DNA from 4 places in the Cutibacterium sp. LaCa_255 genome. Region 2 is predicted to be linked to each of the others. Evidence: riboswitches for the same ligand, from Rfam matches in the RefSeq annotation. Region 2 holds a riboswitch; each other region holds the start of a gene.
What was found. A riboswitch is a leader RNA that binds a small molecule or an ion and turns the genes downstream of it on or off. The one in region 2 is predicted to bind cobalamin.

Region 1 (7,220 bases), 870 kb from region 2:
CCCGATGATGTGTCCACGTAGAAATCAGCCAGTCCGAGCCGACGCTGCAGTGGGCCCTGTGTCAGCCGCACCGACTGCGATCGGGCGTGCGGGACGACGCTCAGGGTGCGGTTGAACAGCCCCTTCCGTGTCACGACGACCTCCTCGTCGAACCCCCATGCGATGACCGTCTGGTCGAACCAGCGGAACCACCGGGCACGTTTCGGGATTCCGTTGAGATGCACCGAGTCCAGTCGGAACCCGGGCCACAACGCGTCGAGGGCGGCGCGGACCTGCTCGTCGTCACCAATGGGCAGCAGAACTGTTGACTGTTCGACATCCGACAGTCCGGCCCCGCCGAGCACCGTCATCGTGATACGGGAGACTCCCAACGGACGCCACAGCAGGGGCGTGGACACCTCCACTGCCTGCACCCTGCGTACCGGAACAGTGCGCGTCGTCAGGCTGGTGAGACCGTGAACCGCCTTGAGGGCACCTCCTGACCTCAGCAGGGAGAATTTCCACGCGGCGTCTAGCTGTTTCCACACCACACCGATCATCGTCAGCAAGAGGGCGAGGATGGCGGCAACACCAAGCGGCTGGTCGTTGGCGACGCTGATGACGATCGACACGATCAGGGCCAGCAGCTGGATGAGGAAGGTCATCGACAGGAACCCGGCGACGAGGGCTCGCTTGGCCGTGACACTGACGATCTCGTGCTCATCGCGGCGTCGATCCCACCACTGAGAGCCGACGCCGTCGCCCGCTCTGCCAGCATGGGACTGGGCAGCGTCATGATGGGCCCGAGAAATGAGCAGGTCGCGCAGTTCGTAGGCCTCGTGACGCTTCAGGAACTCGATCTTCTTGGAGCTGGACGCCCCGACGTCAATGTTGAGGCTTGCCAGGCCGACAATCCGGGCGGCGAAGGGCTGGACGACGTCGACCCCTTGGATCTTGGACAAGGCCAGCCGGTCAGATTCGTGGGTGATGAAGCGGTGCTCGATGCGCACCTCCTCCTCGTCGATATGGAATCTCGTGGTCGCCCACACGAAGGCGCCGACAACGATCTGCAGGATGGCCACGATGACGACGATGCTGCCGCCGATTCCGAGGTCGCGGAGGGACAATGACATCAAGTCCTTGCCGTCCTCGAGCAACTGCTTGAGCAGGATGAAGGCCGCGGCAGCAATGACCATCCAGCCGCGCACCAACGGGGTCGCCCAGTGGGGGCGCCTCTCCACGGCCTCCGCGGAGGCAGGTTGCTCGGCCACCGGGGCGGAGGGAATGACGATGCCGGTTCGGCCCTCCTCACGGGGCTGCTCCTCCGGGGTCACAGGGCCGCGTCCTTCTCCTCAGCCACTTCCGTGATCCGTTCACGCAGGGCTTTGGCCTCCTCGGCAGGCAGACCGTCAATGGAGGCGTTGGTCGCCATGGCAGCGGTGACGAGTTCCACGGATGCCACACCCCAGTGCCGATCGAAGGGGCCAGCGTTGATCTCGACGGCTTGCATTCGACCGTAGGGGACGATGACCAAGTTGCGGAACCACGGCCCGGAACGGATGCACAGGTCGCTTCCGCGTTCGCACCAGCCCATGGCTGCGACGACGGCTGGCATCCGCGAGAATCGCCATCCGGTGAAGGCCAGGCCGACGACCGCCGCGATGACACCGGCCCACCAGGTGACGAAGATCCCCAGCACGACGGCGAGGGCGACCGTCAGGATGCCCCAGGTCAGACAGACCATGAGCCTCTTGACGGTCACGAATTTCGGGGAGACCGGATGCCATTCGCCTCCGGGAGGGCTGAAGAGTTCGTCCACGTCATAGGACCCTAACAAGGGATGATGTCAGCCCCAAAGCATATTTTGGGGCTGACATCGTCCGCGTGCATGCCATGGCGACTTCATGCACGCTCACCATCGGGGTGACGAATACCCCACGAACGAGGACTCGTCGAAGATCGGGGTCCGCTCCCGATCTCACCGACCACCGGTGGCGTGGGCATTGACCTCGTAGGAGGTGTTGGTGGCCTCGAAGAAATTGACCAGCTGGAGGGTGTCATTGGCCGTGGCCATCCATTTCGCCGGGTTGGCGACGCGGTACTCCGGCTCGAAACCGAGCTCCTCCAGACGACGATCTGCCAGGTACTTGACGTAGTCATTGACGTAATCAGCATTCATTCCGAGGATGCCGCGGGGGAGCATGTCGCGGTTGTACTGCTCCTCCATGGACACCCCCTCGACGATCATGTCGTGGATCTCGGTCGCGAACTCCTCGGTGGCGACCTCCGGGTTCTCCTCCAACACCGTCAGGATGAGGTTCATGCCGAATTTCAGGTGGAGGGACTCGTCGCGGACCACCCAGTCGATGAGGGAGCCGAAATTGCGCAGCAGGTTTCGCTGCCGGAAGGACAGCGCGACCATGAACCCGGAGTAGAACCAGATGCCTTCGAGAATGATGTTGTAAGCCACCAGGTTGCGCACGAAGTCCTGCTTGCCCTCGACAGTGGTGATGTCGAGGGTCTGCTCGGTCATCTGCTTGATGAAGGCCACCTCGAAGGACTCCTTGCGGGCCATCGACGGGACGTGGACGTGGGAGCGGTAGGCCTCGTCGCGGTCGATCGGGAAGGTCTCGAGGACATACTCGAATGCCATGCAGTGGTTGGCCTCCTCCCACATCTGCTTGGCCAGGTAGAGGTGGCACTCGGCCGCATTGACGTAGGGGTAGACCCCGAAGGCCAACGCCTTGTTGACCAGCAGCTCGTTGGGGTTGAAGTAGCTCATGAGGTGGGTTAAGGCATGGTGCTCATCAGGAGTCATCCGGCTGAAGTCGGCGAGGTCCTCATCGAGCTGGATCTCGTTGGGGAACCACGTGTTCGCCACGGCCTGGTTGTAGAGGTCGTAGGCCCACGGGTAGATGACGGGCTTGAGCAGCAGCCCTTTGTGGATTCCGGATCCAAGGATCATGGTGTTCTCGCTTTCAGTGGGGGGAACGGTCGTCGGTCACTGGCAGGACTCGCACTGCAGGCGTTCCTGGGGGTCCACCGGGCAGGAGGTGCCGTCGACGAGATCGAGGGCCATGACGGGTTCGGCGTCGAGTGCCTCGGTCAGGGGCTTTTCAATGGTCGTGGTGCTGGTGTCACGTCGTGCTGCGGTGGCGAATCCACGACGAGGACCGTTGCGATGTCCGGCAGCCTTGTTGACCGCCACCGTTGACTGCTCGGCGGTGTGACGGGGCAGCATGTGGAGGTAGTAGGTCGTCTTGACGCCCATCCGCCATGCTGCGGTGTAGAGGTCCTCCATGTCACCGACCGACCGGGAGGCCAGGTAGATGTTGCGGCTGATGGCCTGGTCCACCCACTTCTGCGCCCTGGCGGCCACGTTGAGGTAGGCCATTGGATCCAGGGTGAAGGAGGTGCGGTACAGACGTCGCAGAGATGCCGGGATGGCCTCGATCTCGCTGGGATCCCCCTGACGGCGCAGCAATTCCTCGCGCACCTTCTCCCACAGCCCGAGGTCCTTGAGGTCGGCCACCAGGTTGCGGTTGACCTCGAGGAACTTCCCGGCCGAGGTGGCTCGGGAGAACATCTGGGAGAACTGCGGGTCCAGACCCGGCGTCGTGCCAGCGACCAGGCCGATCGACGCGGTCGGGGCGATGGCCATCAGAGTGGCGTTGCGCATTCCGCGACTCACCTTGGTACGCAGCCCGTCCCAGTCCATCCTCGTCACCCGGTCGACATCAACGGGAATGCCACGGTCGCGCTCCAGGAGAGCCAGGGTGTCGACCGGGACCATCCCCTTCGACCAGCCGGATCCTGCGAACATCGGGTACGAGCCACGCTCGGTGGCCAGATCAGCGGAGGTGTCGATGGCGTGCCAGCTGATGAATTCAATGACCCGGTCGACGATCTCGCAGGCCTCGGGGGAGTCGTAAGGAATCCGCACCTGCTCGAGCATGTCCGTCAGCCCCATGACGCCCAGGCCGATGGCCCGGTTCTCCACGTTGGATCGCTCGGCCTGAGGCACCGCCGAAGCGGTGATGTCGACGAGGTTGTCGAGGTGGCGCACCGCCAGCCGAGTGGTGGCGGCCAGTTGGTTCCAGTCGATGCGACGTTTCCCGCGCGGCCCGACGAGGTGTCCGGCGAGGTTGACCGAAGCCAGGTTGCACACCGAGGTGTGGTCGCGGTCCTGGGGCAGGCAGATCTCGGTGCACAGATTCGAGGAGTGGATCGTCCCGGTGTTGCTGTTCAACGCGCGGGTATTGACGCTGTCCTTCCACGTCAACCACGGGTGGGATGTCGTCTGCAGGCTCACCAGGATGGCTCGGAACTGTTCGCGGGCCGTGGTGCGGTGGAAACGCTTGATGTGGCCGGCCTCGGCCTCGGCGATGTAGTGGGCGTAACGCTTCGAGAAGGCCGACCCGGTGAGCTCGGTGAGATCGGGGGTCTCGGCGGGGTCGAAGAGGTACCAGTCCTCGTCCTTGGCGACGCGTTTCATGAACTCGTCGGAGATCCACACCGCGGTGTCGGCGGTGCGGGTCCGCCGGTACGGGTCACCGGAGTTCTGCCGCAGATCGAGGAACTGCGGGAAGTCCATGTGCCAGTTCTCCATGTAGAAGCACAGTGCGCCGAGCTTTTTGCCTCCGCGGGAGACGGCCCGCAGCGTCGAGTCGATGGTGTGCATGAAGGGGATCGGACCGGTCGACGCAGTGTTGTCGGAGCGAATAGGTGACCCCTCGCAGCGCAGGTCGGACATCGACAGCCCGATGCCGCCGGTGCCCTTGGTGATCCACATGACGTCACGGATCGTCCGGGCGATGTGCTCCAAATCGTCCTCGGTGCGCATGACAAAGCAGTTGGACAGCTGACCAGCCGGGGTGCCCGCGTTGACAAGGGTGGATCCAGCCGCGAGATGACGCAGGTTACTCATCGAGTCGTAGAGGGCGAGGGCAGAGGAGGTGGGATCGTCCTCGGTGAGGCTGAGCCCCATCGCCACGCGCATCCAGAAGTACTGCGGTACTTCCAACGCTCGCTGGTCGGGGGTACGCAACAGGTAACGGTTGACCATGGTGCGCACGCCGGTGAAGCCGATGAGGTCGTCACGGATGGGATCAAGGGCCGTGGCGAGGGCGTCGAGGTCGAAGAGCCGCCCCAGTCGCTCGTCGAGGTGGCCGTCGGCGACGAGTTTGTCGATCGTGCGCGGGAAGCAGGCATGATGGAGGTCTCGCACCCGCTCTGGGCCGGCGTCACCGAGACCGTCGTGGGTGTCGTCGAACACCTCCTTGTACAGCTTCTTGACGGCGATTCGGCTAGCAATGGTGTCGAAGGCGGGGTCGTCCTTGGCATTGCCCAGAGCCACCTGGATGACGGCCTCGTCCAGGGCGTCGGTGGTGATCCCGTCGAACAGGGTGATCTCCACCTCGGCCTGCAGCAGGGTTGCCCGGGCAACGGCGTCGTCGAGCCCACGGGCTGAGTCAATGATGGATGCAGCGACTTCGTTGCCGTCGTAGGGGGCCAGGGATCCGTCGCGCTTGCGGACGCGGATGGTCGAGATGGGGTCGGCGCTCATTGCAATTCCTCCGTGCGATGCCGTAGGCACGCGATCGGGCGGAATGCGGCGGGGACACTGGTCCCCATGAACGCTGCGACACTTCCCGCGAGATCGCGAACCGGGCCCCGCGGTTGCGGGACCACACCTGGCAGGTCTTCGGACTCACGAGCACTTGTTGCCTACTGGCCGTCGCTTCCCATGCCGAAGCACAGTGCATGATGACGGCGGTCGTTCTCGTACACCGCTGCGGGGCAGCTCCGGATTCTCACCGGATTCCCTCTTGGCCCGTGCGAACACGGGAACCATGTGCACTCGCCACTATATGAACGCTGATCAATAAGAGTCAACACAAGATGTAGGGGCATTGAGCGTGTTGGACGTCTCACGGACGCACACCATGACGGCCCCCTGACGGCCGGCGGATTCAGGACACCGAACACGCCGCCGTCACCGGGCTTCGTCGAGCGTCAGAAACGCTGAAACTCTCGACGTCCTCAGCGCCACGCTCCCCGGAATCTCGCCGGATGCCACGGGGCGTCCTCGTTGGGAACTCCCAACTCGTGGGCGGCGCGCAATGGCCAGTTGGTGTCCCGCAGAGCTGCCCGTCCGATCATGATGGCGTCGGCACTGCCCTTCTGGAGCAGCTCCTCGGCCAACTCTGCGGTCCAGATCATGCCGACGGTGGCGGTGGGAATCCCGGCCTCGGCGCGCACTCGAGCCGCCAAGTCAGCCTGGTAGGCCGGGGCGACGGGGATCGGTGCGGACGAGTTGCCGCCCGAGGAGGCGTCGAGGAGATCGACTCCGGCCTCCGCGAAACGACGCGACAGCTCGACAGAATCGTCGACCTGCCAGCCGTCTTCCCGCCAGTCGGTGACAGATAGACGCGCCAACAGGGGCATGTCGTCGGGAATCGCACCGCGCACGGCCGTCGCAACCTCCAACGGCAGGCGGACGCGTCCGTCGAAGTCACCGCCCCAGTCGTCGGTGCGGGTGTTGGACAGCGGCGAGTAAAACTGGTGCAGCAGATAACCGTGGGCGCTGTGAAGTTCGACGGCGTCGAATCCAGCGTCCACAGCACGCGCGGCGGCGGCGCGGAAGTCGTCGACGACCTTCTCGATGCCGTTCTCGTCAAGGGCGTTGACGGGCAGGCCGACGTACTGCTTGCCGTCAGCAGGGGCGGTGGTCGGACCGACGGGAATCCAGCCGCCGTGCTCGGGAGGCACCACCTCGCCCTGGAACCCCGGCCACCACTTCTCGGTGGAGGCCTTCCGGCCGGCGTGACCGAGCTGCACGGCGATCTTGCCACCAAGCTCGTGGACGGCATCAGTGACGGTGCGCCAGGCAGCCACTTGGTCGTCATTCCACAACCCGGTGTCAGCAGGGCTGATGCGGCCTTCGGGGCTGACCGCGGTGGCCTCGGCGACGATGAGGCCGAAGCCACCAGCGGCAAAGGACCCGTAATGGACGAGATGCCAGGTGCCCGGGATCCCGTCGTGAGAATCCACCGCGTACTGGCACATCGGTGGTACCCAGGCGCGGTTGCGAACTGTCAGGCTACGGAGAGTGAGGGGCTGGAACAGCAGAGGTGACTTCATGACTCCATGACACCACGCGTTTCAACCGTCATCCCGTCAATCTCGACCGTCAGCCAGGTTGGCAGCCGTGTCAGACGTGGTGGTGGTAATTCGGCTTC
Region 2 (7,220 bases):
CACCCCGGCCACCGAGAGGGCTGGTGGCATGACAGTCAGCGTCGTCGGCGACCGCACCCCGCGTCGCTCCGCCAAGCTGCGTGACGAGGTGCTGCGAGCCCTGCAGGGCTGAATCATGTCAAGGAGGGATTCCCCGACGATGACGGTTCAGGGCTTTCCTGCCTATCATCGTCGGGTGATCTCCCACGACCTACATGCCCTGGGCTTCGACGCCCCCGATCTCGACGTCCTCGTCAATTCCGCGGCTGAGGCTGGTGCTGTCGGGGTGGAGGACGTCGGCGGGTTCGACCTGCTGGCTGCTTACACCGATCCGTCCGGGGCGCGGCTGGCGCTCATGAAGCAGAAGGATCGCGACGAGATCGAGACGATGGCCTCCCTCGTCGCCCCGACGACTCACCCCGCCGATCTGGTGCGGTTCAGCTCGACGGTGGCACTGGTCGACATCTACTCCCACGCCAACTTGGCATCCATGCTCACCGGGGAGTCGGTGCTCAAGCTCCCCGCCGCCAACCGCAAGCACCTGGCGCGCTTCCTGGCCAATGTTGACGACCCGGTTGAGATACCGCTGTGCCCCGAACCCGGTGACGACACCCCACGCTTCATCGAGCATCTGAGGGTGGGCGCCGTCGCCAATCAGATGCTGCGGGTTTTCGAGTCCGAGGAGGAGTACGGACGCTCTCACGAGGGGTCTCTGGGCGGTACCGGTGATCTGCAGTTCGCCGCCGGAACCCTGATCAGCCCGTGGCTGATGGAGATCAATGCCGGTCGCGCCACTCGCGGGGAGGCCAGCGCCGTCGCCGAGATGACGATGGTCTGCGAGCGGGTCGAGAAGCGCGCCAATGCGCTCACCGGCGTCGACTGGTACCGGATCGTCGGCGATACCTCGATCCCGATGACCCTGGCCGCCCCGGCGAACCTGCCGAGGGTTCCCCATGAGGGGTCGGTCATCTCGGGTCAGGTCGTCCCGGTGGTATCGCTGGGAACCTGGGAGGGTGAATCCTTCTGGGGCTGAGGCCGTGTGCCGGTCCCCCCATGTGGCTGGCCCGTACGGTCAGCGATACTCCGTCCCCCGTGGCACCCCCCAAGCGTTGGGGGTGAGCCAGCTGCAGGCGCCCCCGTTTCCCGACTGTGTCTGTTCTGGTGCCCAGCTCCACGCCGTTCACATGTGTTCCAGGCCTGGCGGGTGGGTCGCCAGACTGCAACTCACACTGCAAGCGTTGCAGTGTGAGTGAAGGTGTGGATGGTTCAGCATACGGTATGGATTCGGTAGCAGGTCGTCCGGGCACCTTGGCGGCCATCCATGACGACGAGTCTTTCCTTGAGCGGCAACGCCAGAGCGTAACGCACCTGACCAGTTGTCAGTCCCGCGTAGTCTGCAAGTTCGTGGATCGTCAGTGCTCTCCCCTGCGACGAGTGTAGCGAGTACGTGCTCCTCGTTGCGGGTTGGGACCGAAGATCTTTGGGGCCCGGTGAGGGCCTCGCTGTCTTCGCTTCGTAGTCGTCATGTTGACGCCACATGAGCGCCGGGTAGTGCCCCTGCGGATAGTCACCCAGGGCATACAGTCCTGCCAACGTTGGTTCTCCCTGATGCTGTCAGCATGTTCGTCGTCCGCAGGATTCGCTCGTCAGCATGGTCGCGCAATCGTCGGTCACTGGTGCGTACTGTCGTCAGATACGACTCCACCAGCTCAGGTTCCAGGTCGTCAACGACACGTCCCCTGGCAGCGGCCAAGTCGTAGTCGATCTGTTCGTCCACATGGAGAACCTCCACCTGTCTGCCGTCAATGGTGAATGTCTGAAAATCCAGATGCGGTGATGCTTGGACGGCATCCCTGGCCTGTGTTGCGATACCCGCCTCCGTTGTTGCGATGTCCTTGACGCCCACCACGTCGAACCGACCGTTTGCTTCGTCCACCCCGAGGATGACTGTGCCGCCATTGGGCATGTTCGCGAATAGCGTCTCCGCCATCTTTGGCACGTTGCCCGATGTTCGTTACTTGCACTGTTGTTTGCAGTGTAAGTGAGAGTGTGCGCGGGCCCGGGTGAGGTGGTGGTCCGGTCTGCCGAGCGGGTCGTGGTCCAGCGACCCCGTGGCAGATGTGCCAGGGATCGTGGGGTTCGCCACCTGGCGTGGCACGAGGTGCCTTGCCGAACCGAAATACCGCACTGAATCATCCGCCGCCCCGCTGTGTTGGCTCATGTTGTCTCAACATGCCAGCCAGTTGTCTCCCCAATCGTGAGGGGACGTCAGATCCATCGAAAATGTGTGCGCACTCCTCGTCGCTGAGCTTGATCATAACTTTTCAGTCATAAAGTTATACTCAATGTCTGGACTGGATGCCTGGTTAAAAGTTTCTGGGCACAAACTTGTAGCTGGAAGTGGACTGCTCACATGGGAACAACTTTCGGGCCAGACCCGATTGCAGTTGAGATCGACGCTGCGCTGGAGCACTTGGACGCAGGGCACCGGGTCCCGGAATGCAAGTATCTTGACTTCAAGGAGGATTCCAGTCGACGAGGCAAGCACGGTGAGTTGCTACTGGGTCGACGTGAGGATGAATGAGCCGCTGAGCAGCTTGCCGGTGAAGCCGCGTGCATGGCCAACACCCCTGGGGGTGGTGCTCTGATCGTCGGAGTCAATGACAAGGATGATGGACCATTGCTCATCGGTACATCCTTGGATACCGAGTGGTTGCGGAGGAAGATCTATGAGCACACCTCTCGCGCGTTGACTGTTGACGTCCGAGAAGTCCACGTTCACGATGCCAGGTTGTTGATCGTCAGATCACCCACCGCGCTGGAACCGATCAAGGTCAAGGGAAAGATCCGCTGGCGGATTGGTGATCATTGCGAGGAGATCGACGCAACGTCATGGCACCACCGCCATCAGTACTCTATCCGCTACGACTGGTCGGCGCAGTTCTCAAACGTGAGCCTGGAGGAAGTGCGACCTGCTGCCCTTGACGCAGCACGCGCCTTCCTCCAAGCCAGCACCGACGAGGCGGCGGTGGAATTGGCCAACTGTACGAGTCGTGAGTTGCTGTCCCGGTTGAACGCCATTGATGGTGAGGGCAAGCTCACCAATGCTGCTGCTCTGGTCTTTGTGGGGCGTCCCGAGCCATGCCTTGACTACATACGTCGTGACATGCCCGGTCAGGACAGCGGTGACCGAGTACGTATTGGTGGGGTATCACTGCTTGAGCAGCTCCAACGGGTGTTCGCCGTCGCGCGGGCGTACAACCCTTTATCGCATGTGTCTTCGGGACTTGTCGAGGGGCAGGTCCGCCAGCTGCCGGAACGTGCCATTCGTGAGGCCATCGTCAATGGGTTGGCTCATCGTGAATGGGGGCTGCCCGATGCAACGCTCATCGAGCACAATGGAGCCGTCTTGCGAGTTACCAGCCCCGGAGGATTCTTCGGAGGTGTGACGGCTGAGAACATCATCACCCACCCATCGACGTCCAGAAACGTTGCTCTCACTGAGCTCTTGGCATCACTTCGAATTGCAGAACGTGAAGGTATCGGAGTTGACCGTATGGTTGGTGATTTGCTTCGCCGGGGGCTTCGCATGCCGACCATTCGGGAAATTGACGGTCCCTATGTGGTGACGACGCTTTCCGGTGTCGATCCTGACGTGGCATGGACATCGTGGCTCACTGGTATGGATGTTCCCGAGCTCATGCAAAATCTCCGCACTTTGATGGTTATGCGTTTCCTCACTGATCATCTCTGGATCGACGAGGACATTCTTGCTCCCTACCTGCAAGTCCCCGTCGAGGAAGTTCACGAAACTCTTGAGCTTCTACGGCAGACGGAGTGTGATGGCGAACCCTTGCTGAAGCCCATCCGCGGCGTTCCCGACGAAGCCCTCCCCGCGTTTACCCTCTCCAAGAGAGCAAACAAGCAGCTGGACATGGAATATGCGAATCGCGGTTTGAAGCGTTCAGTGCCTAGTAGAGCAGTGACGGCTCGTCAATATGCCCGGCATCGAGGGCGTATCAGTACGACAGAATTGGGCGTCATCCTGGATGTGTGGGCTTCCAACGTCGGACAGGTCCTCAAGGATCTCATGGCTGACGGAGTACTGCAGCCTTCGTCAGAGGCAATGGCAGGTCGCGGATTTCACTACCTGTGGAAAGGTGACGAGGCATCCTGACTTTTTCAGTCCTTATGATCCATCTCGCCAAGTTCCTGGTCAGGCAGAGCGTGTTCCGATACACCGGAAAGCTAAGTGCACTTCCCCTTTCGGGGCGGTGGAGCACAACTTTTTGACCGAAAGATTGTACTTGCACCCTCGGATTGGGTGTCTGGGTGCAGTCTTCGAGGCTGCTCCCTGTGGTTCTGGCTGCTGAACCAGTCGAGAAAATTGTGCTTACCCTCGCGCTTGTGCTGTTGAGCAGAATTTTTCAGCCACAAAGTTGTACTCCAGGCATGAAGCGGCGGCGGGAGCACAACTTTTCGCAGTGTGGGGAGCTCTGCGCGGTATGGAGATCCTGTCGGTGGCGGTGTTGTGGTCCGTTCGTCTCTGTGGCAGATGTGTCAGGAGTCGTGGTGTCTGTCGCCTGGTGTGGCACGAGGTACCTTGCCGAACTGAATTACCACGCGGGTGCGAAGTACCCCGTCGATTGCGCTCGGTGGGTTCCGAGGCGTGTGCCGCACGCGATCCGGCATGTCTGTGACAAGGGGCTGGCGGACGGCACGTCGCGAAGTGCGTGTCACAGGTGCTAGCCTGCCTCGCATACATGGTGCGGCCCCGATGAGGCCGCAGTGAATCCGGTGAGAATCCGGGACTGTTGCGCAGCGGTGACGGTGACGACGTCGGCAAGACCACTGGGAGTGATCCTGGGAAGGGCCGACCGAGAGTGATCCGAAGTCCGAAGACCCCATGTATGACTTGTGTCGTTCGGGCCTCGCATCAAGGTCCTCGCACTCAGAAGGAACAGCTATGCCTTCCTCGAGACGGTCGGCCGAGCGTGACCGCCGGTTGCCGGTGGCACCCCTGGTGATCATCCTCGTCGTGCTCATCGCCGTCAGTGCCGTCATTTCGCTGACCATCGGTTCGGAAGCACTGCCACTGCGCGGCGTTCTCGACACGGTCGGAGCCCGAGTCACCGGCGAACCGGGCCCCGACCCGACGGTCGATGTCATCGTCTGGGACCTGCGTGCCCCCAGGGCACTGCTGGCGATCATCGTCGGAGCCGGACTCGCCCTGGCCGGAAGCGGTATGCAGACCCTGGTGCGCAACCCGCTGGCCGACCCCTACCTGCTGGGTGTCTCGGCCGGTGCGAGTGTGGGGGCCACCGCGGTCATCGCCCTGGGGATGTTTGTCTCCTGGGGCCCTCACCGGCTCACCCTCGGAGCCTTGGTGGGGGCATTGGGCGCCGCCGGTCTGGTGTACCTCATCTCCATGGCCCAGGGTGGCATGACGCCGCTGCGGCTGGTGCTCTCGGGCGTCGTGCTCTCTGCGGCATTCTCGGCACTGGCGAGTTTCCTCGTCTTCCGCAGCTCGGACCCGCGCGCGGCGCAGTCGGTGCTGTACTGGATGCTGGGATCGGTGTCCGGTGCCACTTGGGACAGTTTGTGGGTGGCAGCCATCGTCACCGCTCTGTCCGTGGTGCTCATGATCGCCTTCTCGGGTTGGCTCGATGCCCTGGCGGCTGGCACCGACGTCGCTCGATCCCTCGGCATCCCCGACACCAGGGTGCGCAAGGCGCTGTTCGTCGGCAACTCGGTACTCGTCGGGGTGCTCGTGGCGGTTTCGGGCGGCATCGGATTCGTCGGACTCGTCATTCCGCACATGTCACGGCTGCTCGTGGGAGCCAGTCACCGGTCGATGCTGCCTGTCGCCGCCGCCATCGGCAGTCTCTTCCTGCTGTGGGTGGACGTCGGCGCCCGCGTCATCGCGGCACCACAGGAGGTGCCTCTCGGCGTCGTCACCGGGTTCATCGGCGCTCCCATCTTCCTGTACCTCATGGGGCGCAGTCAGTACCGATTCTCGAGTGAGTCATGACACGTCTCGAAGTTCGCAACGTCCAGTGCCGCATCAACGACCGCGTCATCGTCGACGACGTCAGCTTCATCGCCGAGCCGGGGAAGCTCACCGCCATCGTCGGCGTCAACGGAGTCGGCAAGTCGACTCTGCTGCGATCCATCGCCGGGGTGCGTCAGTTCAATTCCGGCGACGTCCTGCTCGACGGCACCTCCGTCACCAACTACACCCCCATGCAACGTGCCCGACTCATGGCTTTCGTCGGGCAGGAGGAGTCGCCATCGCCAGACCTCCTGCTGGGTGAGATGGTTGCGCTGGGACGCACTCCGCATCGCAAGCCGTGGCAGGTGGGGCAGCGTTCCGAGCGAAGGATCATCCGGGATTCCCTGGCCCTGGTCGGACTTGACCACCTCATCGATCGTCGCTGCGACCACCTGTCCGGCGGTGAACGGCGTCGCGCCGTCATCGCCCGTGGCCTGGCCCAGGGTGCAGACCTCATCATGCTCGACGAGCCGACCAATCACCTCGACGTGCGCCACCAACTCATGCTGCTGGACACGCTGCGCGCCAGCGGTCGGACGGTGGTCGCCACCATCCACGATCTGGGCATGGCCGCAGCCCACTTCGACCACGTCGTCGTCCTGGCGGATGGCGGAGTGCTCTCTGCAGGTCCGGCCCGTGAGGCGCTCAGCCCATCGAACGTCGCGACGGCATTCCACGTCGTCGCACACCATGTCACCACCCCCGATGGCAGCCAGGAGCTCGTGTGCACTGCGCCGCTGCCTGAACTCATCAGAGAGGAAAACTGAAATGTCCACCAAATTCCTACCCGTCGTCATGGCCGCCTGTCTGGCCGTGGGACTCACCGCCTGCGGCAGTGGGTCCACTCCCAAGAGCGGCGACTCCGCCAAGGACTCCGGCGAAGTCACCGTGACCAACTGCGGTAAGAAGGTCACCTACCCCAGGAATGCCGAACGCCTCTACGTCAATGACGGCAGCATCATCGCCATGACGCTGAGCGCCGGGGCACGCAAACAGATCGCCGCAGTGAGCTCGATGGGCCGGGACAAGGAGATCCTCACTGCCAAGTACGGGGCCGACACCATCAACAGTCTGCACGAGGGCGTCAAGGGTTACATGACGCTCGAGTCGATCATCGCCAACAAGCCCGACGTCGTCGTCGCCGGCTGGGACTACGGATTCTCCGAGGCGAACAATCTCACCCCCGACA
Region 3 (7,220 bases), 230 kb from region 2:
ACGCGGTGCGAACTGGTCGACCTTCAGGCCCACCGACTCGCCAGCGCGGATGTAGTCGACTCCGTCGGCCAGGGTGTAGGCCATCTCGATGTCGGCGGTCGCGCCGGCCTCCTGCATGTGGTAGCCGGAGATGGAGATGGAGTTCCACTTCGGCATGTTCGCGCTGGTGAAGGCGAAGATGTCGGAGATGATCCGCATCGAGGGCAGCGGCGGGTAGATGTACGTGTTACGAACCATGAACTCCTTGAGGATGTCGTTCTGGATCGTTCCGGCGAGCTGCTCGGGCTTGGCGCCCTGCTCCTCGGCGGTCACAACGTACAGGGCGAGAATCGGCAACACGGCGCCGTTCATCGTCATGGACACCGACATGCGGTCCAGCGGAATACCCGCGAAAAGCTCACGCATGTCCAGGATGGAGTCCACAGCCACACCAGCCATGCCGACGTCACCGGGAACACGCGGGTTGTCGGAGTCGTAACCACGGTGGGTCGGCAGGTCGAAGGCGACCGACAGACCCTTCTGACCAGCGGCCAGGTTACGGCGGTAGAACGCGTTGGACTCCTTGGCGGTGGAGAATCCGGCGTACTGACGAATCGTCCACGGACGGAAGGCGTACATGGTGGCGTACGGGCCGTGGGTGAAGGGCGGCAGACCGGCGTAGGTGTCCAGCCAGTCCATGTCAGCGTAGACGTCCTCGGAGTACAGGTGGCCAACCGGAATCTGCTCCGGAGTGGTCCAGGGCTCCTGCTCACCAGCGGCGGCGGCCAACTTGGCGAACTGCTCCTGTGCGTCCGCGGGGACCGGAGAGTCTCCGAGGTTGATGGAATCGAAACGAGGCAGGGTGGTCACTTGGCAACTCCCAACGTGTCCAGAGTGGTGGTCAGGACGTCAACGACGTCCATTCCGAGGTAGATGCGCCCGTCGACGACCTTCTCGGCCTCGGCAGCGTCATCACCAAATTCCTTGAAGGCACCCGACAGGTAGACCAGCTTGGCGCCAGCCTCCTTGAGGGCCTTGGCGACCTCGAGGCCCTGGGCCGCGTAGGTCTTGGCGTTCGAACACAGGTCAGCGACCTCGGCACCGGACTCCTTGAAGGCCTTGACGACCTCTTCAGTGGTGCCTCCCTCGCACTCCGGGGTCTCCATGCCGGCGATGTGCCACACCGGGGCGGAGAATCCCTCGCGAGGACCGAAGTCACGACGGGTTCCCAGGCAAGCCAGGAAAACCTTCGGACGCTCGGAGCAGGTGGCGGAACGATCAACGAGGGCCTCGAAGATCTCGGCGTCGCGGCGCCACTCCAGCCCGTTGCGCTCGGCAGTTTCGGGGTACGGCTTGGTCTCGACCGTCTTGGCGTCGAGCAGCGGGAACTCGCTGACGGCCGTGATCGGCTGCTTGCGGGTCGCCAGACGCTTGGCGCGCTCGGCATTCAGCTTGTCGAGCTCGGTGCGGACGTGGTCGCCGGTCACGGCGGCGGCCATGCCACCGGCAGCCTCGACAGCCTGGAACTCGACCCAAGCGGCTTCTTCCAGCTTCTTAGTCAGAGCCTCAACGTAGAAGGAGCCACCAGCCGGGTCATTGGCGCGACCGATGTTGGACTCCTCGGCGAGGATGATGCCAGTGTTGCGGGCGATACGACGCGAGAAGTCGCTCTTCGGCAGGCCGATGGCGGCATCGAAGGGCAGGGTCGTGACGGCCTCGGCACCACCGACAGCAGCACCGAAGGTCGAGATGGTGCCTCGCAAGATGTTGACGTAGGGATCGTCACGGGTCAGCTCACGCCAGCTGGTGACGGCCTCCTGACGGGCACCACGCTTGGCGGCCGGCACCTCGAAGACCTCACCGACACGGTTCCACAGGGTGCGCAGGGCGCGCAGACGGCAGATGGTCAGGAACTGGTCGTGGGTGGCGGACACCCGGAAGTTGATGGCGTCGAACGCCTGCTCGGCGGTCAGTCCCTGCTCCATGAGAGCGCGGACATACTCGACGCCGGTGGCGATGGCCCAGGCGAGCTCATGCACGTCGCCGGCACCAGCATTGTGGTAGATCGTGGCGTCAACGACGAAGGCGCGGGAGTTCTTGTACTTCTCGATCTTCCTGACCCACTCGCCCATGCCGGACAGATCCGGGGTGCCACCGTTGAGGGCGGCGAAACCGATCGGGTCCAGACCGAGGTTGAACGACAGTTTGTCGGGCTCGATCTTGGAATCGGCGTAGACCTTGAGGAGGGCCTCGGCGGCAGCCTCCTGGTCGTCGCGGCTGGAGACCTCGACCTTGGCCAGGTCCAGCAGCACGTCCTTGAGATCGCCGGCGATGTCCTCGGGGTTGATGGCGTCGGCACCGACGCGCAGCCACAGGGACGTCACGCCACGCTCGAGGTCAGCGATGACGGCCTTCTTGGTGAACTCGACGTCGGGATCCTCGTGAAGGGCTCGGACGTCCCACGCGTCCATGCTGCCGTCACGGACCGTCGTGCCACGGGTAAAGGGCGGCACGCCCGGGGCGCCGAGCTTCTCGGAGGCATCCTGACGCCGGTACATCGGCTCGATCTGGATGCCGTCGACCGTGGTCGGCTCGAGGCGCTTCATTCCCTGCTCGATGTTGAGTTCCTTGCCCTCGGGGCGACCCCGGTTCAAGACTTTGAGGACCGCGTCCTCCCACTGTTCGTGGGTGACCTTCGGGAAGTCCCCGGCCAGGCTCAACTCCTCGGGCATCCTGTCCTCGACGGGCTTGGATGCGAGGTTGTCAGGATCAGTCATTCGTCAGACTCCTGCTCCGCTGTGGATGGTTGGACGACCTCGGCCGGCCCTCGAGACCTCGGACGCTGTGGCACACGCGGGTGCACCACACGCTCTGGCAGGTATTCGGACTCATGGGCACCTCGTCTGCCGACGAGTCCTACGTCACCGCTTCCCAGACCGAAGCCCAGTGCTTGATCGACGTCCACCCGGTCCGAGAACCAGATGGGCGACGATGGTGATGTCGTTCCCACTCACCGCTGCGGGGCAGTTCCGGAGTTTCACCGGATTCCCTCTTACCGCCTTGAAACCCCGGACGGGATTCCTCGGCACCAGCACCTACGATACTAGGCTGCGCACAATCGGCATAGCGCACTGGGGGTGCATGTGCACGATTGTGCGAAACGAACGTGAGCGGCCTTTCACCGTGCTTTCCGAACCTGCAAGGTCCCGGGTCGGGCGGCGACGGCATCAATCCAGTCGCGCAGGTGGGCGTGGACATGTCGACGGTTCACCTCATTGAGGATCTCGTGGCGCGCCCCGGGGTAGAGAACGAGGTCCACCTCACGCGAGCCCGAGTCGCGCAACTGACGCGCGACCTGGCGCACTCCCCTGCCGGAGTCCCCCACCGGGTCCTTGGCGCCCGACATCAGCAGAATGGGAAGTGCCGGTGGAGTCGCTCGGAAGATCTCGGTGGAGTTGGCGAGTTCGATAAGCCGGACGAGTTCGCGGTAGAAGGCTGCGGTGCAGACGAAACCGCACAGCGGGTCGTCGTTGTAGGCGTCCACGACGCGAGCGTCTCGGGACAACCAGTCGTAGTCGGTGCGAGCCGGCAGGAAGGCCCGGTTGAAGGACCCGAAGGACAGGGTGTTGAGCAGTGGGCTGCGGGAGTCTTCCCCCACCATGAGCACCTGGGCCTGGGCCAGCCCGGTAGCGACAGTGCTCAACGGCCCCAGGGAGGAGCCAGTGCCGATGATGACCAGGCCGGTCATCTCGCGTCCCCGACGAACGGCCAGGACACGAGCAAGGAACGACCCCATCGAGTGTCCGACGAGGAACCACGGCTTCCCCTCCAACCTAGCCATGAAGTGGTCAGCGACGGCGGACAGATCGTCGAGCATCTGGTGGTAGCCACGATCAGACGTGGTTCCGAGTTCTCCTGTGGCGGCAGCACGCGGCCCGTGTCCACGGTGGTCGTTCGCCACGACGAGCCAGCCGTCGGCCGCAAGCACCTGGGCGACCTCGTCATAGCGAGCCGCGTACTCGGCCATACCGTGGCAGAACTGCACCAAGCCCTTGATGGGGCGCCCCGACACAGCCTCAGGACGCCAGACAAGGACGTCGACGTCGGCTCCGTCATCAACGGTGATGGTGATGGTGTCCATAGTTCCTCCCAGACAGCTCACCCCGGACAAAACCGTCTCAACCATACCGACGTCCTCATTGCGCTTATCACACAGCCTGGCCGCAAGAGAACTTAGTGGTGGATGCCCCGCCAGTGCTGCCCGTCACTGACTCCGTGATTCTCTCCCGGTTGGCAGACACCGTCATCGTTGTGGCCCAGGTCGGACACACGACCGTCGACCAGGTTGAAAGCACAGTTTCCTCCATCGAGAACGCAGGAGGCATGGTCTCGGGCATCGTCCTGAACCGTGCCGACTCCTCGAAACTGTCGCATCTGAGATACGGCGAATCGGCGTACGGCTACGGATACACGAAATACGACAGCGACTACTCGTCATCACCCGCCACGGCTTCACAGGGGCACCCCAGAAACAGGAGACGTCAGGGAGTAAGAGCATTCCCCGACGGGCAACCTCCAGACACCACAACGCACACGTCTAAGATGATGGTGGTCCATGTGCAACGGCCAGCATTCATACCGTCGCACACAGCTATCTGGGAGTGCCCGTGAAAATCGCTGTCGCAGGACTGGGCTATGTCGGCATGGCCAATGCAGTGTTGCTCGCCCAGCACAACCGTGTCGTTGCTGTCGACATCGACGCTGAACGCGTCTCGATGGTCAACAACGGACAGACGACGATCGTCGATCCTCTGATCGCGGAGTACCTGGCTCACCACGACTTGGACCTGCGTGCCACCACTGATCCGCAGGACGCGTACCGGGGGGCGGACTTCGTCATTATCGCCACCCCGACGAACTATGACCCTGACCAGAATTATTTCGACACCTCGAGCGTCGACGGAGTCCTCGACCTGGTACAGGAGCTCGCCCCCGAGGCGACCATCGTCATCAAGTCGACAATTCCGGTGGGATTCGTCGAGGGGGTTCGCAAGGAGCGCCCCGGACTCGACGTCATCTTCTCCCCTGAGTTCCTCCGCGAGGGCAAGGCCCTCTACGACAACGTCCATCCGTCACGGATCGTCGTCGGATCGGACTCGGCTAAGGCCCACCTCTTCGCCGACCTCATGACTGCCGGGGCCGTCGACACCGACATCCCCGTACTCTTCGTCGGGGCCACCGAGGCAGAGGCCATCAAGCTGTTCGCCAACACCTACCTGGCGATGCGGGTCTCCTTCTTCAACGAGCTCGACACCTACGCTTCCCAGCGTGGGCTGTCCACCCGTCAGGTCATTGACGGGGTGTGCCTGGATCCGCGCATCGGCAACCACTACAACAACCCGTCCTTCGGTTACGGCGGTTACTGTCTGCCCAAGGACACCCGTCAGCTACTGGCCAACTACCAGGATGTCCCCCAGACCCTCATTCAAGCCATCGTCGACTCCAACACGGTGCGCAAGGACTTCATCGCCTCCGACATCATCGCCAGGAATCCGAAGCGGGTGGGTATCTTCCGACTGGTCATGAAGGCCGGCTCGGACAACTTCCGCTCCTCCTCGATCCAAGGGGTCATGAAGCGCATCAAGGCCAAGGGCATCGAGGTCGTCGTCTATGAGCCGACCTTCGAGGGGGATGAGTTCTTCCGCTCGAAGGTCACCAGAGACCTTGACTCCTTCAAGGCCGACTGCGACGTCATCATCGCCAATCGGATGTCCCCCGAGCTGGCTGACGTCGCCGAGAAGGTCTACACCCGAGACCTCTTCGGCGGCGACTGAGTCTCAGGTCCGGCTGGACCAGATGACCTGACCCGCCTCGCGGATGAGGGCCGAGCATCCGTCGCGCACATCGAGCTCGACGATGAGGGGCTCCACCCCAGGGACACCACTGCGGTAGACATAGCGCTCGTTGGTCAGGTCGAGGGACTCGGTACGGGCGTCGACGAGCCAGGGATGACGTCGCCGCAGACCGAGCAGATCCTGGTGAGCACGCAGAGTCTCGGCGCCAAGGTTGGACAGCTCCGTCGGGCTGGCCGGGAACACCGGACGGATGTCGTCGTCACCCCCGAACCTCTCCTCCTTGATGCCGCGGTATGCCAGCTCATCCCCGTAGTAGATGAGCGGGACGCCGCCAATGGTGGCCAGCACCGCGGTCGCGGCCATCGCACCATCCTGCCCCACCTTCGAGGCGATGCGGGTGACGTCGTGGTTGCCGACGAAGGTCATCGGGGTGAAGGCATCGAAAAACTCGTTGTGACGTCCCAGGGCATGATCGAGCTCGAAGAAATTACGGGATTCGATGGACGACCAGATTGCCTTCCACAGCTCGTACTGGGTTACCGAGTCCATACCGGAGGCCTTGACGATTCCCGCATAATCGCCATGGATGACCTCGCCGAAGACCCACACGTCGGGGTGCTCCGCACGCACCGACGGCAGGACCGCAGCCCAGAACTCCGGATTGACGGAGTAGGCGGCGTCGAGTCGCCAACCGTCAACACCGCGGTCAGACCAGTGGTTCATGACCCGGGTGACGAGGTCACGAACGGCGGGGTCGTCATGGTTGAGGGCGACGAGGTCACCGTGGCCCTCGAAGACGTCGGGCTGACCGTCACGCCAGCGGACCATCCGTCCGGCATCGGTGTCCGGCCCGGCCACCAGGGCATCCTGCACGACCTGGTTACGACTCGAAACGTGGTTGAACACCCCGTCAAGCAGTACCGACAGGCCACGGGAGTGAGCGGCATGGACAAGGTGGTCGAAGTCGGTGTCGTCGCCGAGGCGAGGATCGACGGCGAAATAGTCCAAGGTGTCGTAACCATGGCTGGCCGAGGCGAAGATCGGCCCCAGTGCCAGGCCTGAACACCCGAGGGAGACCGCGTGGTCGAGCCAGGCTTCCAGATGTCCGAGGCGATGGCTGACCTCGCCGGATTGGAGCCGCTTGGGAGCTCCCACGAACCCCAGGGGATAGACGTGCCAACCGATGAGATGATCAACCCATCCCGGACGTCGAGCCATGATGCCTCCGTTCGCCGTCGCCACAGCCGTTTCGCTGCAACCCTTCCATCATGTCAGTCGTGGTCGAGGTCTGCGGTGGAAAGGTCTGCACGAGGCGCCTTGGTGACGAGTTTGTGACCGAGCCACAGCGCCAGGAAGACCGGAATGGTGATGTACGCGACGACCATG
Region 4 (7,220 bases), 1.1 Mb from region 2:
CCCGGACTGGTTCGCCGGACCGTTCATTCCGACCAAGGTCGACCAGGCCTCGAAGACCCTGACCGTCAAGCGTAATGACAAGTGGTGGGGCGAGAAGTCGAAGCTTGACACCGTCACCTTCAAGGCGATGAACAACGCCACTCAGACCAAGGCTTTCGCCAACAAGGAGATCGACGCTGCGTCGGGCATTGTCACGAAGGACGGCTACCAGACGGCGAAGAAGCGTCCCGACGCCGAGATGCGTCAGGCCGGGTCGTTGCAGTGGCGTCACTTCACTTTCAACGCCAAGTCGGCGAGCCTTTCGGACAAGAAGGTTCGTCAGGCCATCGTCAAGGGCATCAACCGTCCGGCCATCGCCAAGTCCGATCTTGCGGGATTGCCGGTTCAGGCCGACTCGGTGATGCTCGGCAACCACTTCTTCATGCCCGGTCAGGCTGGTTACAAGGACAATTCCGGGGACTACAAGTACGACCCGAAGGCTGCCGAGAAGCAGCTCGAGGATGCCGGTTGGAAGAAGCAGGGTGATTACCGCGTCAAGGACGGCAAGACCCTGATGATCAACTATGCCCAGCTGACCGGTGTGCCGACCTCTGAGAATGAGGGTGCGCTGTTCAAGCAGGACATGGCGAAGATCGGCGTCAAGGTCAACCTCGTCAACACCCCGAGTGACTCCTTCACCCAGACGCTGAGCAGCCACTCCTTCGACGTCATTGCCTTTGCCTGGAACGGCACCCCGTATCCGATGGCCAACATCCGTCAGATCTACGGTGCCTCCGCTGAGGGCTCCAAGAAGCCGTCGCAGTCCAACTTCTCCCAGCTGATCGATCCTGAGATCGAGAAGCGCATTCCCAGCATTGACGCCGAGTCGGATGTCTCGAAGCGTCGTGAGCTGACCAACCAGGCCGACAGGATCATCTGGGACAACGTCATGACCCTTCCGCTGTACCGTCGCATCTCCTTCACCGCGGTTCCGAAGAACCTGGCGAACTACGGTGCTGCGACCTTCCAGACCGTGCACGCAGAGAACATCGGTTTCCAGAAGTGACGATGAGTTCTCAGGTATGAGAAGCGGGGCCGGGGATGATTCCCCGGCTCCGCTGTCACCGCGGTTTGTTGCGGTATGTGTCAGGACTGACGACGGCGACGCACGACGAGTGCGACGATGAGGGCGATGACCACGACGGCAATGACGACGATCGTGGCAACAGGCCCGGACTTGGAGCCATTGTCTGACGACGTGTCGGCGTTCTGGGTCTTCTTGGTGTTGTCGCCGGTCAGCTGGAAAGAGGCGCCACCGGCGCTCCCGGCGGCCAACTTGGGGGGAGTGCAGGACTTGGTCTTTGGCTTGTTGTAGCACCAGCCTTCGATCGATCCGGGGGCCGGCTTGTACTGGTCAGCACCCTTCTCGGAGTAATCCCACGCAGCCCCGGCGCCGGAGGCGTGGTAATACGCCCAGTACTGACCGTTAAAAGTCTTGGGGCAGGTTTCGGGATGGTTGTTCATCGTGCAGATGAGACTGGATTTGTTCTTGCCGACGGTAATTCCGGCCTTCTTGAGGGCGTCGGCGCCGGTGGATGGCGAGTTGACGCACTGGTTGGACAGCACTTTCTGGTCATCTGTGATGACGAAGACCCAGACGTTGTTGGCGTTGAGGCAGTCGTCAATGGCTTTCGCCTGTCCAGTTTCGGCGCTCGGTGAAGGTGTGGCCTGCGCGGCGACCGAGAAGAAGATGGTCAGGGTGGCGAACAACACAGCGGCGAGCACTCCAACCATGGGTCGGAGTGCTCGCCGACTCTCGATGCGGGGAATACTCACCTGACGATCATGCCTCAGAGGAGAGTATTCGACCCAGCAGCTGTCTCAGACGCCGGTACGCGGCAGCGCTGGACGGTCCGAGGGACGGTTCGACGGGCCGACCGGGGCTGGTGTCACTGGGGCGGGTGCCGTGGCCGATCCAGTTGCGGTGGCCGTTTCGGTGGCGGATGGCGTCGGAGTGGCCGATCCGGTCGGGGTCATCGTCGGTGTGCCGGTGGGAGTGACGGTCGGGGCCACTGTCGGGGAGACGGATGGCTTCGGCGTCTGGGTCGGGGTCACGCTCGGATTCGGAGTCGGGGTAGCCGAGGGGTCGTATGGTGTTAGACGGGCATCCCAGCTCGGTCCAGCATTCCAGTCAGCGGCGGAGGACTTGAAGTACCAGCCTTCAATGGATCCGGCCTTGGGCTGGGCGCTCGCGGCGCCGGTCCTCGAGTGCTCCCATGTCGCCGACTTGTCAGCGCCAGCCGGGGTGGCGTGCCAGTAGGACCAGTACGCCTCGTGGGTGTCGGTTTTCGTCGGGTAGCCGTTGATCATGGTGACCATGCTGCCCTCGGCCTTGACGATGAATCCGGCGGACTCAAGCGCCTCCAGACCATTGCCGAACTTCGAGGCGCAAGCACCCTCGGAGGTGCCGTCGTGCTGCTCAACGTAGACCCACACATGGCCCACGGCGATGCACTTCTGGGCGCCGCCCATGTCACCGGGCTTGCCGGTAGGGGTGACAGTGGGCTTGGTGGTTGGGGTGGTTTTGCAGGAGGGGGTGTTTTTGGGGGTTTTGCCGGACCATGTTGAGGCGTAGCCGTGGCCGGTGATGGCCATGATTGCTTGGTCGGTGGCCATGATGTTGGGTTCGTGGTCGTTGCGTTGGGCTTGCCATGCGCCGACTTTCGTGAGGTTTTGTTGGCGGATGAGCCATTGTTTGACGGTTGTCATGTCTTCGCCGCGTTCTGCGAGTGCGCTGGCGAGCATGCCGGTGGAGTTGGCGGCGGAGTAGGTTTCCCAGTAGTCGCCGTCGTCGTGGGTTTTGGTGTTGATGGCCCATGTGGTGGCGTTGTTGGCGGCAGTGTCGATTTTGGTGTGGTAGCCGTCTGGGATGAGGTGGGGGTTGCGTTGGAGGAGGGTGAGGTCGGACAGGGCGATGCCGGTGTAGTCGGGGTCGCCGACGAAGGTTTTCGTGCCGTCGTGGTTTCGTTTGGTGTATCCGAAAGCGCCGGCATCGTCACCTTGGGTGCCTTGGGTGGACAGCAGTTTGTCGAGGATCTTCGTTGGTACCGGGCGGTTGGCGCGGGTCAGTGCGATGGTGATGAGGTGCGGGCCCCAGTACATGGTGACGCGGTTTTGCATGCCTGGGGTGTCGTCGTTGATGTAGCTGGCGAGCTTGATCCACAGGTTTCCGGTGTCTTTGCCGAGGAAGTAGGTGGGATCCTCGCCGAGAATTTCGGCGGTCATGATCACCTTGGCCAGGCCAGCCGGGTTCTTGTCGACGTACTTCGGGCCGGCTTCCTTGAGGGCTGTGGTCATTTCTGTGACGGTGTCGGGGTGGGCGTCTGAGCCGACCAGGGCGATGATGCCGTCGGCGATGCCGCCGGCCTGTCTGTAGTTTGTCGGGTCTTCCTGCCACTTCTGGGCGAGCCAGTCGGCGGCTTTGGCGACGTAGGTGCTGGTGGCGGCGGTGTCGTTGACCGATCCGGCCCACATGGCACCCTTGACCGGGTTGGCCGGCGGATCGAAGCAGTAGGGAGCAGAGCCGTCATCAATGGTGGCGGTGATGGCTGCATGGGATGGCGCGGGCTGCGGGTCAGCGAACGCTGGTGCCGCGAACGGCGATGCGACGAGCGCACCGGCGGCGAGGCCGGCGACCCATTGATTGAGCCTGGTCATGTGGCGGGCCTTCTTCCTGAGGCTGCGTTGCGCTCCGGACGGGAAGGGCCCCTGAGTCGAACTCACCGCAGTCCTCGACGGTGTGTAATATTCCTTCGACAACCCAGGTACTCCGACTCGGGATGAGCCCCTCACGGTTGCGGGTCAGTTCCGGATTCGCACCGGATTCCCCTGCGGTCGCGGTGTCAGTTTAGGCTTGGCGCCACCACATGTCCACATTCGGGTTCGGCGACGAGAACACCTTATGTTAGGATCCTGGTGGTTTCATCGATGGGGAACCTGGTGTGAATCCAGGACTGTCCCGCAACCGTGTAGTTCGACAGAGATGTCGGCAAAGTCGGATCACCGTCGTTGAGATGTCTCGTACTCAATTCCGTCGTGGACAGCGGAATGGTCGGTCCTGTCTTTGGATGACGACGAAGCGTCCACGCAGTGAAAGGCAGGACCTGTGAGACGGTTCAAGGGGTTGGCCGTGGTGTTGTCTGTGGCCATGGCCATACCGATGGCCATCGTGTCATTCGTTCCGGCGTCGGCAGCACCGGCGACGTCGTACGACGATGAGGCGCAGAAGTGTATCGATCAGAAGCACGTGTTCGTGTATGCCGAGCGTGATGACGGGCATGTCGACACCGGCTGCGCGTCGAAGTTCTCCACTGGGGTGGAGGCGTTGAAGTCAGCCGGTTTCGACATCGGCAGCACCGATTTCGGTGGCGACCTGGGAATGTTCATTGATTCAATCAATGGATATCCGGAGAACCCCGATAAATTTTACGCCTATTGGGGTTATTTTCATGGTCAGCCGGCTGGTAGGAATGCCGAGACAAAATGGGAGTACTCGCAGCTAGGTGCCAGCAACTACCACCCGAAGCCTGGCTCGATCGAGGCCTGGCATTACATGCTCATTGATGGCCCGTGGGAGGTTCCTCCGACCTGGAAGCCGAAGGTTGATCCAGCCCCGACGACTCCGGTAGCGTCCTTCGAGATTCCTGACAAGGCCCTGCAGAAGTGCATCACTGACAAGTTGGACACCACTACCCCTTCCAAGGATCAACTTGCTGGCGTGACGAGCCTGAGTTGCCGGAATATGGGAATCAAGGACCTCACCGGCCTTGATCGGCTGACCGGTCTGGGAAAAGCCTTTCTGTCGGGTAACAAGATTAGTAATCTCAAGCCGTTGGCCTCCTCGACTGGCATTTTCAGCCTGGATGTCAACAGCAATGAGATCACCGACGTCGCGCCTCTTAGGTCCTTGACGAAGCTGTCCCGGCTGGACGTCGGCAAGAACCACATCCGTGACCTATCCGCGCTCAAAGACATCAAGGGTCTAGGTGACGCCGACATCACCTCGAATTTCCAGGCCGTTGACGGTGACTCGGCCACCGCCGGGGTTCAGGTCCCCGTCCCGACAGCTGTCGACCATCACGGTACGACCTTCGTGGCCGACCGCGAAGTGCCTGAGGGTGTCAAGATCAAGGGCAAGAACGTCACCTATCCCTCTGCTGGCGACTACGTGTGGCAGTTCCGTGACGCCTCGACGTACTTCAACGGGTCCATCACTGTCCATGTCGTCGCGGCTCCCGAACCACCGAAGCTCGTCGATATCCCCGATGCGAACTTCAAGTCCTGTCTCCAGGATGCCGTAGGTGCCGGTAAGCCGCTGACGGCTGAGAATCTTGGTGCGCTGACTGAGGTCAAGTGCATCGGCAAGGGCATCGAGGACATCACGGGTGCCGAGGCCCTCACCAATGTCAAGACGCTGTACCTGACGACCAACGAGATTGAGAGCGTCGATCCGCTTGCCGGTCTGACGAAGCTCGAGACGCTCTACCTGCCCAACAACCACGTCAAGGATTTGGCTCCGCTCGCGGGTCTGGGGAATCTCAGGACGATGAGCCTGGATCAGAACCCCATCACCACGGTGAAGCCGCTGTCCTCGCTGACGAGTCTCACGGACCTGACGATCAACCAGAACAGGCGCGGCAAGTACAAGTATCCGGGCATCACCAGCCTCGACGGGCTGGGCGCGCTTCCCAAGCTTGCCCGTTTGGTGGCGAACAACAATGTCAACTTGGCCGATCTGTCCGGGATCTCCGGTACCACCTCATTGAAGAAGCTGTTCCTCAACGGTGACAAGGTCTCCGACCTGACCCCTATCAAGGGGTTGACGAACCTCGTCGAGGCCGGTTTCGACAACAACGAGATCTCCGATGTTTCCGCTCTGGCCGGGATGAAGAATCTCACCAAAGTGGGGCTCAGCTCAAACCACATCTCCGACCTGTCCCCGTTGTCGGGTCTGGAGAGCATCGCATTCATGGGTCTGCGTGCCCGCTGGCAGACCGTGACGGCCTCGGCCGTTCCAGCCCGGCAACAGGTCGCGGTTCCGATGGCGAAGGCTGCCGACGGCTCCAAGGCTGAATTCATCGCTCCTGAAGGTGTGACGGTATCGGGTGACAAAGTGACCTATCCGGAGGCCAGCGATGGTTACAGATGGACTTGGTCGCACAAGGACGCCACCAGCCACTCCGAGGACTTCTCGGGGACGTTGATCCAGCCAGTGACGGCTGCGGTTCCAGCGCCGACTGTCACCCCTACGGTGACTCCGACCCCTACGTCGACGGAGACCCCGACCGTTGTGCCGACTGCCGCCCCCACCGAGACGCCCACGGTGTCCCCGACGATGACTCCCACGGCCGTTCCTACCGGAACTCCGACTGTCGACCCTGCGGCAACACCGACTCAGGCTCCGTCGACCTCTCCGGACAAGCGCGGACCTCATCAGGGCAACATCCCGGTGAATCCGTCCTTCCCGGACGATCCCACGCGCCATCCCGGACTTCCCTCCACGGGAGTCTGATTCCCGAGTGACCGGAAGGGGCCCCACCGCCCATGGTGGGCCCCTTCGTCATCTCACACGCGGGTCGTGCCAGACAACGAGATCTGTTCGCGGCCACGGCTTCGAGTTCTGAGGATGGACGCGTACCGGTGAGCTACCACGTCCGTCCGGTGCCGGAACCCGAGTCCTTCTGGGAGGTATTGGCCTGGTCGAGCGCCTTCTGACGCTGTTCCTGAGCCTTCCTGAGCTTATCCTCGAGCTCGTCTTTCTTGTTCTGCTGACCGGAGGAATCCGCTTCCTCACCGGCATCTCCTCCGCCACCATTCTGGCGCTTGCGATCGAGTCGAGACCTGGTGTTGCTCGCCGCAGCTTTTTGGGACGACGAGGTGCAGCTCGCGTCAGTGAGTACATCCTTGCCCTGACGCCACCGCACGAGGGCTTCGTCGCGGTTGTCGGCCTCGGCATAGCGATCAGCCGACGCCTCCAATGACCACGCCCAGTTCAGACGAACCCAGCACTGCTCCTCATCAGGGGCCAGACCGGCGGCCTTCTCAAACTTGCTGGCAGCTCCGTCGTAGTTGCCACGGGTGTACCGAGCGACCCCGGTGTCATAGGGGGCGATCCATTTGTCGATGGTCGCCAACTTCTCGGCGGACGTGAACTTCCCCTCGGCGCTGGCGGCATCCCCCCG

Region 1: another riboswitch for cobalamin. It lies ahead of ACP8ML_RS11030 (ribonucleoside-diphosphate reductase subunit alpha); the one in region 2 lies ahead of ACP8ML_RS02320 (FecCD family ABC transporter permease).
Region 3: another riboswitch for cobalamin. It lies ahead of mutA (methylmalonyl-CoA mutase small subunit); the one in region 2 lies ahead of ACP8ML_RS02320 (FecCD family ABC transporter permease).
Region 4: another riboswitch for cobalamin. It lies ahead of ACP8ML_RS09780 (prenyltransferase/squalene oxidase repeat-containing protein); the one in region 2 lies ahead of ACP8ML_RS02320 (FecCD family ABC transporter permease).

What each region holds. Positions count from the first base shown of each region.
Region 1 covers NZ_CP190956.1:2,420,356-2,427,575, reverse strand. Annotated here, with positions in the region: gene ACP8ML_RS11055 (PH domain-containing protein) at 1-134, opposite strand, end outside; partial or broken gene ACP8ML_RS11050 (PH domain-containing protein) at 174-539, opposite strand; partial or broken gene ACP8ML_RS11045 (PH domain-containing protein) at 804-1,112, opposite strand; gene ACP8ML_RS11040 (PH domain-containing protein) at 1,310-1,573, opposite strand; gene ACP8ML_RS11035 (ribonucleotide-diphosphate reductase subunit beta) at 1,958-2,944, opposite strand; gene ACP8ML_RS11030 (ribonucleoside-diphosphate reductase subunit alpha) at 2,981-5,545, opposite strand; cobalamin riboswitch at 5,658-5,849, opposite strand; gene ACP8ML_RS11025 (NADH:flavin oxidoreductase/NADH oxidase) at 6,022-7,122, opposite strand; gene ACP8ML_RS11020 (YciI family protein) at 7,193-7,220, opposite strand, start outside.
Region 2 covers NZ_CP190956.1:522,311-529,530, forward strand. Annotated here, with positions in the region: gene ACP8ML_RS02290 (CbiX/SirB N-terminal domain-containing protein) at 1-112, shown strand, start outside; gene ACP8ML_RS02295 (VOC family protein) at 176-1,012, shown strand; gene ACP8ML_RS02300 (AlbA family DNA-binding domain-containing protein) at 1,547-1,969, opposite strand; gene ACP8ML_RS02305 (hypothetical protein) at 2,393-2,563, shown strand; partial or broken gene ACP8ML_RS02310 (AlbA family DNA-binding domain-containing protein) at 2,588-2,848, shown strand; gene ACP8ML_RS02315 (ATP-binding protein) at 3,146-4,156, shown strand; cobalamin riboswitch at 4,725-4,904, shown strand; gene ACP8ML_RS02320 (FecCD family ABC transporter permease) at 4,991-6,010, shown strand; gene ACP8ML_RS02325 (ABC transporter ATP-binding protein) at 6,007-6,798, shown strand; gene ACP8ML_RS02330 (ABC transporter substrate-binding protein) at 6,800-7,220, shown strand, end outside.
Region 3 covers NZ_CP190956.1:748,100-755,319, reverse strand. Annotated here, with positions in the region: gene scpA (methylmalonyl-CoA mutase) at 1-849, opposite strand, end outside; gene mutA (methylmalonyl-CoA mutase small subunit) at 846-2,756, opposite strand; cobalamin riboswitch at 2,836-3,087, opposite strand; gene ACP8ML_RS03275 (alpha/beta fold hydrolase) at 3,158-4,165, opposite strand; gene ACP8ML_RS03270 (hypothetical protein) at 4,270-4,650, shown strand; gene ACP8ML_RS03265 (nucleotide sugar dehydrogenase) at 4,647-5,813, shown strand; gene ACP8ML_RS03260 (alpha-amylase family protein) at 5,817-7,052, opposite strand; gene ACP8ML_RS03255 (amino acid permease) at 7,106-7,220, opposite strand, start outside.
Region 4 covers NZ_CP190956.1:2,146,243-2,153,462, reverse strand. Annotated here, with positions in the region: gene ACP8ML_RS09790 (ABC transporter family substrate-binding protein) at 1-1,045, shown strand, start outside; gene ACP8ML_RS09785 (hypothetical protein) at 1,126-1,815, opposite strand; gene ACP8ML_RS09780 (prenyltransferase/squalene oxidase repeat-containing protein) at 1,861-3,696, opposite strand; cobalamin riboswitch at 3,682-3,921, opposite strand; gene ACP8ML_RS09775 (leucine-rich repeat domain-containing protein) at 4,145-6,550, shown strand; gene ACP8ML_RS09770 (tetratricopeptide repeat protein) at 6,684-7,220, opposite strand, start outside.